4 regions of the Pseudomonas sp. AC532 genome follow, and region 2 is predicted to be linked to each of the others. Evidence: riboswitches for the same ligand, from Rfam matches in the RefSeq annotation. Region 2 holds a riboswitch; each other region holds the start of a gene.

What was found. Region 2 has a riboswitch for cobalamin ahead of ACZ0AV_RS14515 (CbtB domain-containing protein). Riboswitches for the same ligand answer to the same signal wherever they lie in the genome.
Region 1: it holds a riboswitch for cobalamin, as region 2 does, so the genes downstream of both, cobO (cob(I)yrinic acid a,c-diamide adenosyltransferase) here and ACZ0AV_RS14515 (CbtB domain-containing protein) in region 2, are expected to answer to the same signal.
Region 3: it holds a riboswitch for cobalamin, as region 2 does, so the genes downstream of both, cobG (precorrin-3B synthase) here and ACZ0AV_RS14515 (CbtB domain-containing protein) in region 2, are expected to answer to the same signal.
Region 4: it holds a riboswitch for cobalamin, as region 2 does, so the genes downstream of both, ACZ0AV_RS02735 (ABC transporter substrate-binding protein) here and ACZ0AV_RS14515 (CbtB domain-containing protein) in region 2, are expected to answer to the same signal.

The regions. Positions count from the first base shown of each region.
Region 1 covers NZ_OZ409888.1:957,906-961,257, reverse strand. Annotated here, with positions in the region: gene ACZ0AV_RS04640 (NAD-dependent deacylase) at 1-340, shown strand, start outside; gene ACZ0AV_RS04635 (C40 family peptidase) at 386-1,018, shown strand; gene ACZ0AV_RS04630 (C40 family peptidase) at 1,155-1,682, shown strand; cobalamin riboswitch at 1,954-2,186, shown strand; gene cobO (cob(I)yrinic acid a,c-diamide adenosyltransferase) at 2,331-2,957, shown strand; gene ACZ0AV_RS04620 (cobyrinic acid a,c-diamide synthase CobB) at 2,966-3,352, shown strand, end outside.
Region 2 covers NZ_OZ409888.1:3,080,978-3,084,329, reverse strand. Annotated here, with positions in the region: gene cobN (cobaltochelatase subunit CobN) at 1-216, opposite strand, end outside; gene cobW (cobalamin biosynthesis protein CobW) at 276-1,325, opposite strand; cobalamin riboswitch at 1,425-1,613, opposite strand; cobalamin riboswitch at 1,684-1,885, shown strand; gene ACZ0AV_RS14515 (CbtB domain-containing protein) at 1,985-2,170, shown strand; gene ACZ0AV_RS14510 (CbtA family protein) at 2,181-2,897, shown strand; gene ACZ0AV_RS14505 (cobalamin biosynthesis protein) at 2,894-3,301, shown strand.
Region 3 covers NZ_OZ409888.1:2,975,190-2,978,541, forward strand. Annotated here, with positions in the region: gene cbiE (precorrin-6y C5,15-methyltransferase (decarboxylating) subunit CbiE) at 1-1,062, opposite strand, end outside; cobalamin riboswitch at 1,228-1,563, shown strand; gene cobG (precorrin-3B synthase) at 1,660-3,015, shown strand; gene ACZ0AV_RS14030 (precorrin-8X methylmutase) at 3,012-3,352, shown strand, end outside.
Region 4 covers NZ_OZ409888.1:568,283-571,634, reverse strand. Annotated here, with positions in the region: gene ACZ0AV_RS02750 (DUF971 domain-containing protein) at 1-111, shown strand, start outside; gene ykgO (type B 50S ribosomal protein L36) at 138-293, opposite strand; gene ACZ0AV_RS02740 (type B 50S ribosomal protein L31) at 290-550, opposite strand; cobalamin riboswitch at 817-1,011, shown strand; gene ACZ0AV_RS02735 (ABC transporter substrate-binding protein) at 1,189-2,205, shown strand; gene ACZ0AV_RS02730 (FecCD family ABC transporter permease) at 2,202-3,236, shown strand; gene ACZ0AV_RS02725 (ABC transporter ATP-binding protein) at 3,233-3,352, shown strand, end outside.

The DNA.
Region 1 (3,352 bases), 2.1 Mb from region 2:
ACCGTTGCCACCTTCATGCCGCGATTGCGGCGGCGTGTTGCGCCCGCCAGTGACGCTGTTCGGTGAAATGCTGCCGGAGCCTGCCGTCGAGCGGCTTTATACCGAAGTGGAGAAGGGTTTCGATCTGGTGATGAGCGTTGGCACCAGTGCGAGCTTTCCTTATATAAGGGAGCCACTGTTGCGCGCTCGTGCGGCGGGCAAGGTGACGGTGGAGGTCAATATGTCGCAGACGGACGTGAGCGATCTGGTTGACTTCAGGGTGGAGGAAAGGGCCTTAGATGTTTTCCCGGAACTACTGAGTCACATCACCGCTCATAATATTTGCAAATGGACCGGTTAGTAGGCATAGTCGCGGCTGTTAATTTTTCACGCCACGGTCGTGCCCATGCGCAAACGCTTCGCACCCCTCGTGCCTCTCGCACTTACCATGGTTCTCGCCGCCTGCGCCAACCATGCTCCACAATCCGAAATTGCCACGCCCGCCCAGGCTTCGATGCCTGCCAGGCCGGTTGTTGCAGCGCCCGTTGTAGATCGCAACGATGCACGCGAAGACGATGCAGCTGCCGAATTTGCCGATCACGCCCCCTACCAGTTGCCGCAGTTGGCTGACAGTGTTCTGGAAAAGGGCATGTCGCTGATCGGTACCCGTTATCGGTTTGGTGGCAGTTCGGTGAAAACCGGTTTCGACTGCAGTGGCTTCATCGGCTACCTGTTCCGTGAGGAGCTGGGCATGCAGCTGCCACGGTCCACCCGCGAAATGATCAACATCGATGCGCCGCTGGTCGAGCGCAAGGCACTGGAGCGTGGCGATCTGGTGTTCTTCAGCACCAACGGTCGCAATCGTGTCAGTCATGCCGGTATCTACCTGGGTGACAACCAATTCATCCATTCGTCGAGCAGCCGCAGCGGTGGCGTACGCATCGACAGCCTGGATGATCGTTACTGGAAGCGCACCTTCATAGAGGCCAAGCGGGTTCTGGCGCTGGCGCCTGCCGAGCACATGGCTTCCCAGCACTGAGCCAGGCGAATGCCCACTTTCGAAGGTGGGCAACATCCTCATAGTTTTCAAGCGACTGCGGCGTAAAGCTAAAGCTTGCACTGCAGTTGCGAACGGGGCAGAGTAGGGCGCATTCAGGCTCCAGGATCGTCCGTCCATGACTGCCACCGTCCGCATCGCCTTCCTGCTGCTTGCCGCGCTGCTCAGCGCCTGCTCCAGTCGTCCCCCCGTACCTGCCCCGCAGCCCGTGGTACTGGCGCCCGCGCCCGGCACCTATCAGGGCGGCGCTGACGACGTGCTGTTCCGGGCACTGGGGCTGGTAGGAACGCCTTACCGCTATGGCGGCAACACACCTGCCAGCGGCTTCGATTGCAGTGGCCTGATCGGTTTCGTGTACCGCGATGCGGCGGGCATTCAACTGCCTCGCTCAACCCGTGAGCTGATCAGCATGCGGGCACCGGTCGTCGGCCGTGAGGCCCTGCGCAGCGGCGACCTGGTGTTCTTCGCCACCAATGGTGGCCGCCAGGTGAGCCATGCCGGCATCTACGTTGGCGAAGGGCGTTTCGTGCATGCGCCGTCCTCTGGTGGCACGGTGCGTCTGGACAGTCTCGCCAACACCTACTGGCAGCGGACCTACATCGAAGCCAAGCGGGTCTTCCCCGTCGAGCTGGCCAGCCATCCCTGATGCTTCATTCGGCACCTGCCGCGCGTCGGCAGCCGGCTGTTGGCATCCGGTTGGCACGCAAGCCGAAAAAGACCGCATGAGGCTAACGCGTTCTGGCGCCGCCTGCAGGTGAGCCAGGCCCTTCATGTGTCGTGGCAGCCAGTGATTCGCCTGCATCGGCACGCCCCTCTTTGCCCGAACGCAATGGGCGCTCGATCCGTTGCCTGGCTCTGGCTCCTGGCATCGAACAGATTCTGCGTCTTCGATTGACGCTGACGTGACCAATCCTTAACCTTCCCGGCTTGCTTCAGGTGTCCCCGGTTTTGGCTGGGGGTGAAACTGGGAAGTCGGTGCGCCGCTGCCTCTGCAGGCGGGCAATGCCGACGCTGCCCCCGCAACGGTAAACGAGCCCAACCCCGCTTTTCGCCATCTGTATCGACGATACGTGAAGGCCGCGTGGGTGGCTGCGCCTAACCAGGCGTAGCGCTCGCAAGCCCGGAGACCGGCCTGTTGCTTTTTCCAGGGTTGCGCGGTGGGCGCGGCCGGCGCACGACCGACCCGGTCAGCTCCTGCCCGTTCCTGCGTGAATCCGTTTTCGTCCGGCATGAACCCTGTTCTGGCGGACCGTTTCACCTGCGTGGCCTGAAGGCCCGGCGCCGAGGAGCTGTCATGACCCCATCCGCAACCCGTGAATCCGCAGAGCGTGACGCCCGGCACAACGCCCGCATGGCGCGCAAGAAGGCGCTGATGGACGAGAAAATCGCCGGAGCCCAGAACGAATATGGGTTGCTGCTGGTGCACAGCGGCAATGGCAAGGGCAAGAGCAGCTCGGCTTTCGGCATGGTCGCCCGGGCGCTTGGGCATGGCCTCAAGGTCGGCGTGGTGCAGTTCATCAAGGGCGGCATGAGCACTGGCGAAGAGCAGTTCTTCCGACGCTTTCCCGACGAAGTCAGCTACCACGTGATGGGCGAGGGCTACACCTGGGACACCCAGGACCGCCAGCGCGATATCGAAAAAGCCGTTCAGGCCTGGGAAGTCGCCCGGCAACTGCTGAACGATCCGCAGATCGCCCTGGTGGTGCTGGACGAGCTGAACATCGCCCTCAAGCATGGCTACCTCGACCTGGACGTGGTACTGCGCGACATCGAGTCGCGGCCCGAGCTGCAGCATGTCGTGGCGACCGGCCGTGGCGCGCCGCCCGCGCTGCTGGAAGCCGCCGACACCGTCACCGAGATGACCCTGGTCAAGCACGCGTTCAAATCCGGCGTCAAAGCGCAGAAAGGCGTCGAGTTTTGACCAGCACCATGCCGACCGGCGAAGCGGATCAACGCGCAGCGCGCCATTGCCCGGCATTGCTGATCGCGGCGCCGGCCTCGGGGCAGGGCAAGACCACCGTCACCGCTGCCCTGGCGCGCCTGCACACGCGCCAGGGAAAGCGGGTGCGGGTGTTCAAGTGTGGCCCCGACTTTCTCGACCCCATGATTCTCTCCCGAGCCAGTGGCAACCCGGTGTATCAGCTGGACCTGTGGATGGTCGGCGAGGCCGAAAGCCGTCGTCTGCTGTGGGAAGCGGCCGGTGAGGCAGACCTGATTCTTATCGAAGGCGTGATGGGCCTTTTCGATGGCTCGCCATCCGCCGCCGACCTGGCACGTCGTTTCGGTGTACCGGTGCTGGGCGTGATCGACGGTTCG
Region 2 (3,352 bases):
GACGTAGAAATCCACCGAGGCGTTGTTGCCCAGCTGTGCCGGGCTGGCCAGGCGCAGGCTGGGGTAATCGTCGGGCAGGTGACGGGCGACCTCGGCCAGCAGCGACAGGTGCGAATCGCCCGTGCACAGCACCACCAGCTCGGCGGGCGTCTGGCCGAGGTCGGCGATGCTATCGGCCGGCAGCGACTGGCCGGGCTGGGTGCGAAGCAGGTGCATGAGGGCGGCCTAGAACGTCGCCCGCACGCTGGCTTCTGCCACCGCGCGGGCGGGGGGTGTCATGCCAGCGAGGCTTTCAACTCGGTAGCGATGGCGGTGTGATCGAGCGCCTGGCCGATGACGATCAGGCGGGTAATCCGCGCTTCATCGGCCTGCCAGGCACGGTCGAAATGCTTGTCGAAGCGCAGGCCCACGCCCTGCAACAGCAGGCGCATGGGTTTGTTCGGCACGGCGACGAAGCCCTTGATGCGCAGAATACCGTGGCGAGCCACCACTTCCTTCAGTGCGGCTAACAGGCGCGCCTCATCGGTTTCCGGTAGTTCCACGTGGAACGAGTCGAACTCGTCGTGATCGTGGTCTTCATCTTCGTTGTCATGGTGGGTCTTGCGGCCGTCGATATGCAGCTCGGTCTCGCTGTTCAGCCCCAGCAGCACGTTGAGCGGCAACGAACCTCCATGGGCCTCCACTACCTTCACCGCTGGCGGCAGCTCCTCACCAACTTCCGCACGCACCGCCGCCAGCGCATCGGCATCGAGCAGGTCGGCCTTGTTGAGAATCACCAGGTCGGCGCTGGCCAGTTGGTCGGCGAACAGCTCATGCAGCGGTGATTCATGATCGAGGTTCGGGTCGAGCTTGCGCTGAGCATCGACCTGATCGGGGAAGGCTGCAAAGGTGCCGGCAGCCACGGCCGGGCTGTCGACCACGGTGATCACCGCATCGACGGTGCAGGCGTTGCGGATTTCCGGCCAGTTGAAGGCCTGAACCAGGGGTTTGGGCAGGGCCAGGCCGCTGGTTTCGATGAGGATGTGGTCGAGGTCGCCACGGCGCGCCACCAGTTCGCGCATCACCGGGAAGAATTCTTCCTGCACGGTGCAGCACAGGCAGCCGTTGGCCAGCTCGTAAACACGGCCAATGGCCTCTTCCTCGGTGCAGCCGATGGTGCACTGCTGGAGTATTTGACCATCGATACCCAGCTCGCCGAACTCGTTGACGATCACCGCGATCCGGCGGCCCTCGGCGTTCTCCAGAATGTGGCGCAGCAGGGTGGTCTTGCCGGCACCGAGAAAGCCGGTGACGATGGTGACGGGAAGTTTGGCGAGCGTTTTCATGAGAGCCCCTGGCGTCTGGAGAAACGGCGAACGGGCGATAGGATGGCAGGCACCAGCCAGAGCTGGCGCGAAGGCATCACCGGATCACCCCGCCCGGTTGTCGAAAGCGTTATCGAGGCAGGTCTCCTGGCTCACGACTGGCGCATCACGCGCCCCCTTCGCCTTCCCGCGGCATCGCAGTGGCTTTGTGAAGGGTTCAGTCGTTCACAGTTGCGGGGGCAGCCACGGCGTTACCGTGTTCCCTCTTAGCTCCATACAAGATGGAGAACCTCGGACAGCGCAAGGCTACGCAGAGGCTGCGGTACGGTCAACACGGGCTGACCTGCAACAGGTTGACGCGCGTGCTGCGCCATGGTGTTCTTGCGCGGTTGTTTCAGGTGTCTCACGCCGCCGTGCGTGAGGTGAAACGGGAAGCCGGTTCGAGTCCGGCGCTGCCCCCGCAACGGTAAGCGACAGCCAGGATCGTTTTGGCCACTGTGCGACAGCATGGGAAGGCCGATCCTCATCACTGCATGGTGATCATCGCGAGCCCGGAGACCGGCCTGAATCGTTCGTTTGGCAACCCGCGGTGGGCGGGCACGCGCCGATAGCTGCCTGCTATTGCGGGCCGTCTCGCTGCGTCCCTGTGCACCGTTCACCTCATCCAGAAGGTCACGATCATGCCCAGCAGCGTTCTGTCGTCCGCCACGCCGTCCTCCGTTTCCCTGTCCCAGCGCATCGTGCTGGCCATCGGCAGCTGCCTGCTTGGCAGCGTGTTGATCTTCTTTGCCGGGTTCTCCCACGTCGAAGCCCTGCACAATGCCGCCCATGACACCCGGCATAGCGCCGCGTTCCCGTGCCACTGAGGATGCCAGGATGATCACGCGTGTCGCCCAGACTGCGGGCTTCGCCGGCCTGCTCGCCGCCATCGTGCTGACCTTGTTGCAGAGCCTGTGGGTCACGCCGCTGATCCTGCAGGCGGAGACGTTCGAAGGCGCAGAGCCGGTAGCCGCCATCGAACACCACCACGACGCTGCCAGCGGCGCACATGAACATGGCAGCGCCGGCGGTCATGGCCACGATGGCGAAGCGTGGAGCCCGGAAGACGGCTGGCAGCGCCTGTTATCCACCGCCCTGAGCAACCTGGTGGTCGCTGTCGGCTTCGCCCTGATGCTGGCCGGCCTCTTCACCCTGCGTGCGCCCGAGAAAACCTGGCAGGGCCTGCTGTGGGGCCTGGCCGGTTTCGCGACCTTCGTACTCGCGCCCTCGGCCGGGCTACCGCCGGAACTGCCTGGCACCGCCGCCGCCGAACTGGTGCTGCGCCAGTACTGGTGGATCGGCACCGCGGCTTCGACCGCGGCTGGTCTGGCGCTGTTGGCATTTGGCAGCCACTGGCTGCTGCGCACCCTTGGCGTGCTGATCCTCGCCCTGCCCCACCTGGTCGGCGCGCCTCACCCGGCGGTTCATGAAAGCCTGGCTCCACAGGCGCTGGAGCAGCAGTTCATCCTCGCTTCACTGCTGACCAACGCCGCGTTCTGGGCTGTACTGGGCCTGGTTGCAGCCTGGTTCCACGGGCGCCAGCGACAGCCATGAGCGAAGCCGCGATCCTGGTGGCCGGGCTGGGTTGTCGGCGTGGCTGTTCGCTGGCCGAACTGCTCGCCCTGCTCGGCCACGCGCTGGCCGAGCACGGCCTCGACAGCAGCGAGCTGAGCGCCCTGGCCAGCAGCGCACACAAGGCCGATGAGCCGGGATTGCTGCAATTGGCCGAGCACCTGGGCCTGCCCATCAGCTTCCTGCCCGTCGATGTGCTGACGGGTTACCATGCGCGCCTGAGCCATCGTTCGCCCATCGCCCAGCGCGTCACCGGCAGCCCCAGTGTCGCCGAGGCCAGTGCCCTGGCGCTGGCCGAGCAACTGAGCGGCCAGCCCGCTCGCCTGTGGATAACCAAGCGCAAGAGCGCCGCGGCAACGGTAGCTGTCGCCAGCATCGAGTGCTAGAACCGCCCAGCTACAGGAGCCTCGACCTCGGCGCGAAGGATCGCAGCCGTG
Region 3 (3,352 bases), 110 kb from region 2:
GCTCTGCAGGGTCACCGCGTTGGCCACCAGGCGGCCACCGGGCTTGAGGGCCCGCCAGCAGCGTTCCAGCACACCCGGCGCAGTGACGCCGCCGCCGATGAAGATGGCGTCTGGCGCGGCCAGCCCGTCGAGAGCCTCGGGCGCGCGCCCGGCCACCAGTTGCAGACCCGGCACGCCAAGGGCATCGCGATTGTGGGCGATGTGCGCCTGGCGCCCCTCGTCCGCCTCGATGGCGATGGCGCGGCAACCTGGATGCGCGCGCAGCCATTCGATACCGATGGAGCCGCAACCGGCACCGACGTCCCAGAGCAGCTCGCCGGGCAACGGCGCCAGGCGCGCCAGGGTGATGGCGCGCACGTCGCGCTTGGTCAGTTGGCCGTCATGGCGATAGGCATCGTCCGGCAGGCCGGGCGTCAGCGGCAGGCGCCTGGCGTCATCGCCGGCCACGCAGTCGATGGCGACCAGGTTGAGGTCCGCCGCGCGGGCCAGGGACCAGCCTTCGGCCAGCCCCTCGACGCGCCGCTCGCGCTCACCCCCGAGGTGTTCGAAGACGCACAGGCGGCTGGGGCCGAAGCCGCGCTCGCGCAGCAACGTGGCGATGGCCGCCGGGCTGTCGCCGTCGTTGCTCAGCACCAGCAGGCGCACGCCCGGATGAATCTGTGCATGGAGCGCCGCCAATGGTCGGCCAACCAGCGAGACCAGCGGCGTGCTCTGCAGCGGCCAGCCCAGGCGAGCCGCTGCCAGTGAGCAGGATGACGGCGCCGGCAGGATGTGCAGTTCCTCACTCGGCAGCTCGCGGGCCAGGCTGGCACCAACACCGAAGAACATCGGGTCGCCGCTGGCCAGCACACACACTGGCGTGCCGCGGCGCTCCAGCACCGGCGCCAGGGAAAAGGGCCTGGGCCATTCCAGGCGCGTGGCGCCGATGCAGCGTGGCAGCAGGCCCAACTGGCGCTCGCTGCCAAACACCTGGCTCGCCTTGAGCAGCGCGTGCCGCGCCGCCTTGCCGAGGCCGGCGTAGCCGTCTTCTCCAATGCCCACGACGGTCAGCCAGGGTGTCATGTGGTTTTCCTCATTAACCTTGATGGGTATCGTCGCTGCGCTCCTCGACCCATCCTACGATCTGATGCCGTGGAGCCTCGCCATGGGCGACAGCGTTGCGGCCAGCGCTACCGGCACCATTCGCTATCCGACGACGCGGCTTTTCATCCCGGCGGGCAAAGCGGGCATAATAGCGCCTTCGTCGGTGTCCGTCGGCTACGTGGTACGTAGACGCGGGCCTAAGAGGGAACACGAGAAAACCTGTTCAATAGCTAGCGAGCTAGAGCCCTGCAAGGCGGAAATCGGCGAGGAAGCGGAGTGTACTGCTGTACACGAGCATTCCGAGACGGTTTCTAACGCGGCAGGGCCGACACGCAGCAGATATTGGGCAGGTTTTCCGCCGTGGCTGCCCCCGCAACTGTTGCAGCGAGCGCCTGCGCCAATCGCCACTGGGAAACCGGGAAGGCCGGCCATGCGCCATGACCTGCGAGCCAGGAGACCTGCCGACGGATTCAGTCGCATGAGCCCACACCGGGCGGGGTGTCCCGGTGATAGAAGCGCAATCTTCTCTGGCCTATCCTCGAACGGATGCCCATGTGACCCGACCCCGGTGATCCGTTGAAACAGGCCCAGTTCCGTCCAGCTCCAGCCATTCGCCCCTCGGCCTGTCCGGGGTTGCTGCGTATCGTACAGGCGAAGGATGGCGGTATCTGCCGGGTCAAGCTGGCCGGCGGCCACCTCGCCGCCGCGCAGGCCGAGCGCATCGCCGCCGCCGCACAACGCCACGCAGGCGGGGTGATCGAGGCCACCAACCGCGCCAACCTGCAGATTCGCGGCATCCGCCTCGGCAGTGAAGACGCGCTGATCGGCGAGTTGCTGGCCGTCGGTCTGGGCCCCCGCTCGCCAGGCGCCGATGACGTGCGTAACCTGATGCTCAGCCCGGCCGCCGGCATCGATGCGCAGGCGCTTGTGGATATCTCGCCCCTGGCTGCGCAACTGCTGACGACACTGGAAAACACCCCGCGCCTGCATGCGCTGTCGCCCAAGTTCGCCCTGCTGCTTGACGGCGGCGAGCGCCTGGCGATGCTCGAACACCCCCACGACATCTGGCTCAGCGCCCTGCCGCTTGCTGACGGTATTGGCTATGCCTTTGGCCTGGCCGGCTGCCCACCGGGGCTGGCCGAGGATGCCCCGGCGCTTGGCATCGTGCCTGCGGCCCAGGCCCATGATCTGGTGATCGCAGTGCTCGAGCTGTTTCTCGACCTCGCCACGCCCGAGCAGACGCGCATGCGTCATCTGCTGGAGAACCATCCACCTGCGATGTTGCTGCAGCGCCTGCGCGAACGCCTGGGCGACGTACTGGTGAACGCCGACGGCTGGCGACGCCCAGCTGCTGCAGCGCAAGCTCATATCGGCATCGGCAGCCAACGCCAGCCGGGCCGCGTGCATGTCGGTGCCGTGCCGCCGCTGGGCCGGCTCAATGCCGAGCAGTTAGTGGGCCTCGCCGCACTGGCGCGCCGCCTGGGCGATGGCAGCCTGCGCCTGACCCCCTGGCAAAGCGTGCTGCTGCCGAACGTGGCCGAGGCCGATGGCGAGGCAACCGCCCAGGCGTTGCAAGGGCTTGGCCTGTTGACCGATAAGGCGGCGCCGCTGACCCGCCTTATCGCCTGCACGGGCGCCAGCGGTTGCGCCAAGGGGCTGGCCGACACCAAAGCCGATGCCCTGCGCGTGGCCGACCACCTGCCCGCCGACAGCCAGCAACCAGGCATTCATCTGACGGGCTGCCGCCGCTCTTGCGCTGCCGCCCACCGCGCGCCCTTCACCCTGCTGGCCGTTGCCGAGGGTCGCTACGACCTGTACGCGCGCCAACCACTCGGCACTGGTTTCGGCCACCTGCTGGGCCACCACCTGACACCCGACGAAGCCGGCGAACTGCTGGCTGCGCTCCCCGCTACCCGGAGTTTCACCCGATGACCGATTACATCCGCGATGGTCAGGAGATCTATCGCAATTCCTTCGCCATCATCCGCGCCGAGGCCGACCTGAGCGCCATTCCGGCGGATCTGGAGAAGCTCGCGGTGCGGGTCATCCACGCCTGCGGCATGGTCGACGTGGTGCAGGACCTGCGCTTTTCACCTGGCGCCGGTGCGGCTGGCCGCCAGGCCCTGACCAACGGCGCGCCGATTCTCTGCGACGCCCGCATGGTCGCCGAGGGCGTGACCCGTGCCCGCCTGCAAGGCGCCAACCCGGTAATCTGTACCCTCAATGATGCCGGCGTGCCAGAGTTGGCCAAGAAGCTGGGCAACACCCG
Region 4 (3,352 bases), 2.5 Mb from region 2:
GGCGTGCAAATCATCGCAATCCATGCCCAGGGCTATGGTGTGCAACTGGTATTCGACGATGGCCACGACCGTGGCATCTATCCCTGGTGCTACCTGCGCGAGCTGGGTTGAAGCCGCCCAGCCCGCGCAGTCGGGCATCATCCCTTGTTCTTGCGCTGCGGCTTGGGCCGCCCCTGCACGCACTTGAAGCGCGGCTCGGCCTTGCAGATCACGTAGATGCGACCACGACGTTTGACGATCTGGCAGTCGCGGTGGCGCAGCTTGGCCTGTTTCAGCGAAGCGAGCACTTTCACGAGCGGGCTGCGGTGAAGCCGGCGAAGCGTTTGTGGAAACCTGCCACGCGGCCTTCGCTTGCGGTCTGACGCTGCTGGCCGGTGTAGATCGGATGGGAGGCGCTGGACACGTCCAAGGCCACATAGGGATAGATGTTGCCGTCGCTGTGCTCGCGGGTCCGGTCAGTGCTGACCGTTGAGCCGATCAGCCAGTACGCATCAGCCGAAACGTCGTGAAACAGCACCGGGCGATAGTCGGGGTGGATACCGGGTTTCATAAGACCTCCAAGGCAATTGTTATAAAGTAACAATAACAGTCTTGTTGATTTTGGTTCTCATTTCAACCCGTTGTGCTGAATTTTTGAGCACGGCTTCATGGCGGGCGCGTGGCCTGTTCTCGTCCACCAAAAACAGTTTGCTTAAATGTTATAATATAACAATAATGCTGCCGCTATAGACGGTGTTATAAACGGTCCAGCCCCCCGGTATCGGCGACGATTCTGCACAAACCACGGCAAAGCGGTGCCGGGGCGTGGCTGAATCGTTTAAGATGCCGCCCGCCGGTTTCCACCAGGAATTAATAGGGAATCCGTAGCCACCGCAGTGGCCAAACGGAACTGCCCCCGCAACTGTAGGTACCGAGCACGGCTGCACTCGTGTCACTGGGATCGCTCCCGGGAAGGCCGCTGCCGTGCCATGACGTACCAGTCAGGAGACCTGCCGGCATGGGTCTGGTCCGCTGCATTGGCAGCGCATCGGGCGTCAGTAGTCGAACCAGCCGGCGGGGTGTCCGGGAGGGGGCATCCGTGATCACCGTCCATACGAGGGGCGGTGCGGCCAAGGCCGTTTGGCGTGATGTGTTCTCCAGCCTGCGCACTGCCGTTTATGCGTATCCGTTGATTGGGAGATCACCCGCATGTCCGTGTCTCGTATCGCCGTTCTTGCCGCCACCCTCGGCCTGTCCAGCCTGGCAGCGGCCGCTGGCCCGACGCACTACCCGTTGACGCTCGAAAACTGCGGCCACTCGCTGAGCTTCACGGCAGCGCCGACGAGCGTGGTGACCATCGGCCAGGCCGCCAGCGAAATCCTCTATACCCTGGGCCTGGGTGATCGCCTGGCCGGCACCTCGCTGTGGTTCAGCCACGTGCTGCCCGAATTCGAAGCACAGAACGCCAAGGTCGAGCGGCTGGCAGACAACGAGCCGAGCTTCGAGGCGGTGATCAACAAGCGCCCCGGTCTGGTTGCCGTGCAGTTCGAATGGATGGTCGGCAAGCAGGGCGTGGTCGGCACCCGCGAGCAGTTCCATGGGCTGAATGTGCCCACCTACATCATGCCCACCGATTGCGAGGGCAAGGACAACCTGGTCGGTGCCGACGGCACCCGCCTGCAGCCGTTCCAGATCGACAGCCTGTACGCCAGCGTGCGAGAGCTGGCGACGATTTTCGACGTCCAGGCCGAAGGCGAGCAACTGGTCGGCAGCTTGCAGGCGCGCCTCGCCACTGCGGTCGCTGGCGCCGAGCAGCGCCAGGCCGGGGACGTTTCCGCCGCGTTCTGGTTCTCCAGTGCCGACCTCGACCTGGACCCTTACATGGCCGGCCAGAAGGGCGTTGCCGATTACATGATGAAGTCTCTGGGCCTGCGCAACGTGGTCGAATCCAGCGAGGAATGGCCCACCGTCGGCTGGGAAACCCTGGCCAAGGCCAACCCTAGCGTCCTGGTGCTGGCACGCATGGACCGTCGCCGTTACCCCGCCGACGACGTGGCGAAGAAACTCGAGTTCCTGCGCAACGACCCGGTCGCCAAGCACATGGATGCGGTCAAGAACGGCCGCATCGTGATTCTCGACGCCGATGGCATGCAGGCCTCGTTGCGCATGATCACCGGCATCGAAACCCTGGCCAAGGCCGTTGACGGGTTCGATATCAAACGATGATCACGCGCGGCTCTCGTCTGTTCTTGCTGACCTTGGCCTGCCTGTCGTTGCTGGCCGTCGCGGTGATCGCCGGGGTGGCCCTGGGCGAGACGCGGATTTCGCTGTCCGTGGTCTTCCAGGTGCTGGCCAACAAGCTGTTCGGCGCAGGCTTCGTGCTTGATCCGATCGACGAGGGCATCGTCTGGAACTACCGCCTGACCCGCGCGCTGGTCGCTGCCGGCTGTGGCGCGGGGCTGGCGGTATGCGGCGTGGTGCTGCAGGCGCTGCTGCGCAATCCACTGGCTGATCCTTACCTGCTGGGCATATCCGCGGGCGCCTCGACGGGCGCGGTGTCGGTGGCATTGCTGGGACTTGGCGCGGGTATGCTGTCGCTGTCGATGGGCGCGTTTCTCGGCGCCATCGCGGCATTCAGCCTGGTCGCCTTGCTGGCTCGTGCGGCGGGCGGCGGCGCGTTGAACGGCACCGGGCAGATCATTCTCGCCGGTATCGCCGGCTCCCAGCTGTTCAACGCCATGACCTCGTTTCTGATCACCAAATCGGCCAGTGCGGAACAGGCGCGCGGCATCATGTTCTGGCTGCTCGGCAACCTCAGTGGGGTCAACTGGCACGACGTGGCCCTGGCCGTGCCGGTGGCGCTGGCCGGCGTGCTGCTGGTGGCCTGGCACACCCGCGCGCTGGACGCCTTCACCTTCGGGGTGGAATCGGCGGCGTCGCTCGGGGTGCCGGTGCGCCGTGTGCAGGCCACGCTGATCGCCTGCACGGCGCTGGTGACAGCGGTGATGGTGTCGATCGTCGGCTCCATCGGTTTCGTCGGGCTGGTGATTCCCCATGCCGCGCGCCTCCTGGTCGGTGTTCGGCATGGCCGGCTGGTGCCGGTGGCGGCGCTCACCGGCGCGGTGTTCCTGATCGCGGCCGACGTGCTGTCGCGCACGGTGATCAAGGGCCAGGTACTGCCGATCGGGGTGGTGACTGCGCTGATCGGCGCGCCGGCCTTTGCGGTGATTCTGGTGCGTGGGAGGCGAGTGCGGTGAGCTGTGTGCTGCAATGCAACGGCCTGGGCTGGGCGGTCAAGGGACGCGCCATCGTCGCTGACGTCGACCTGCAGGTGCGCCAGGGAGAAACCCTTGGCCTGATCGGCCCCAATGGC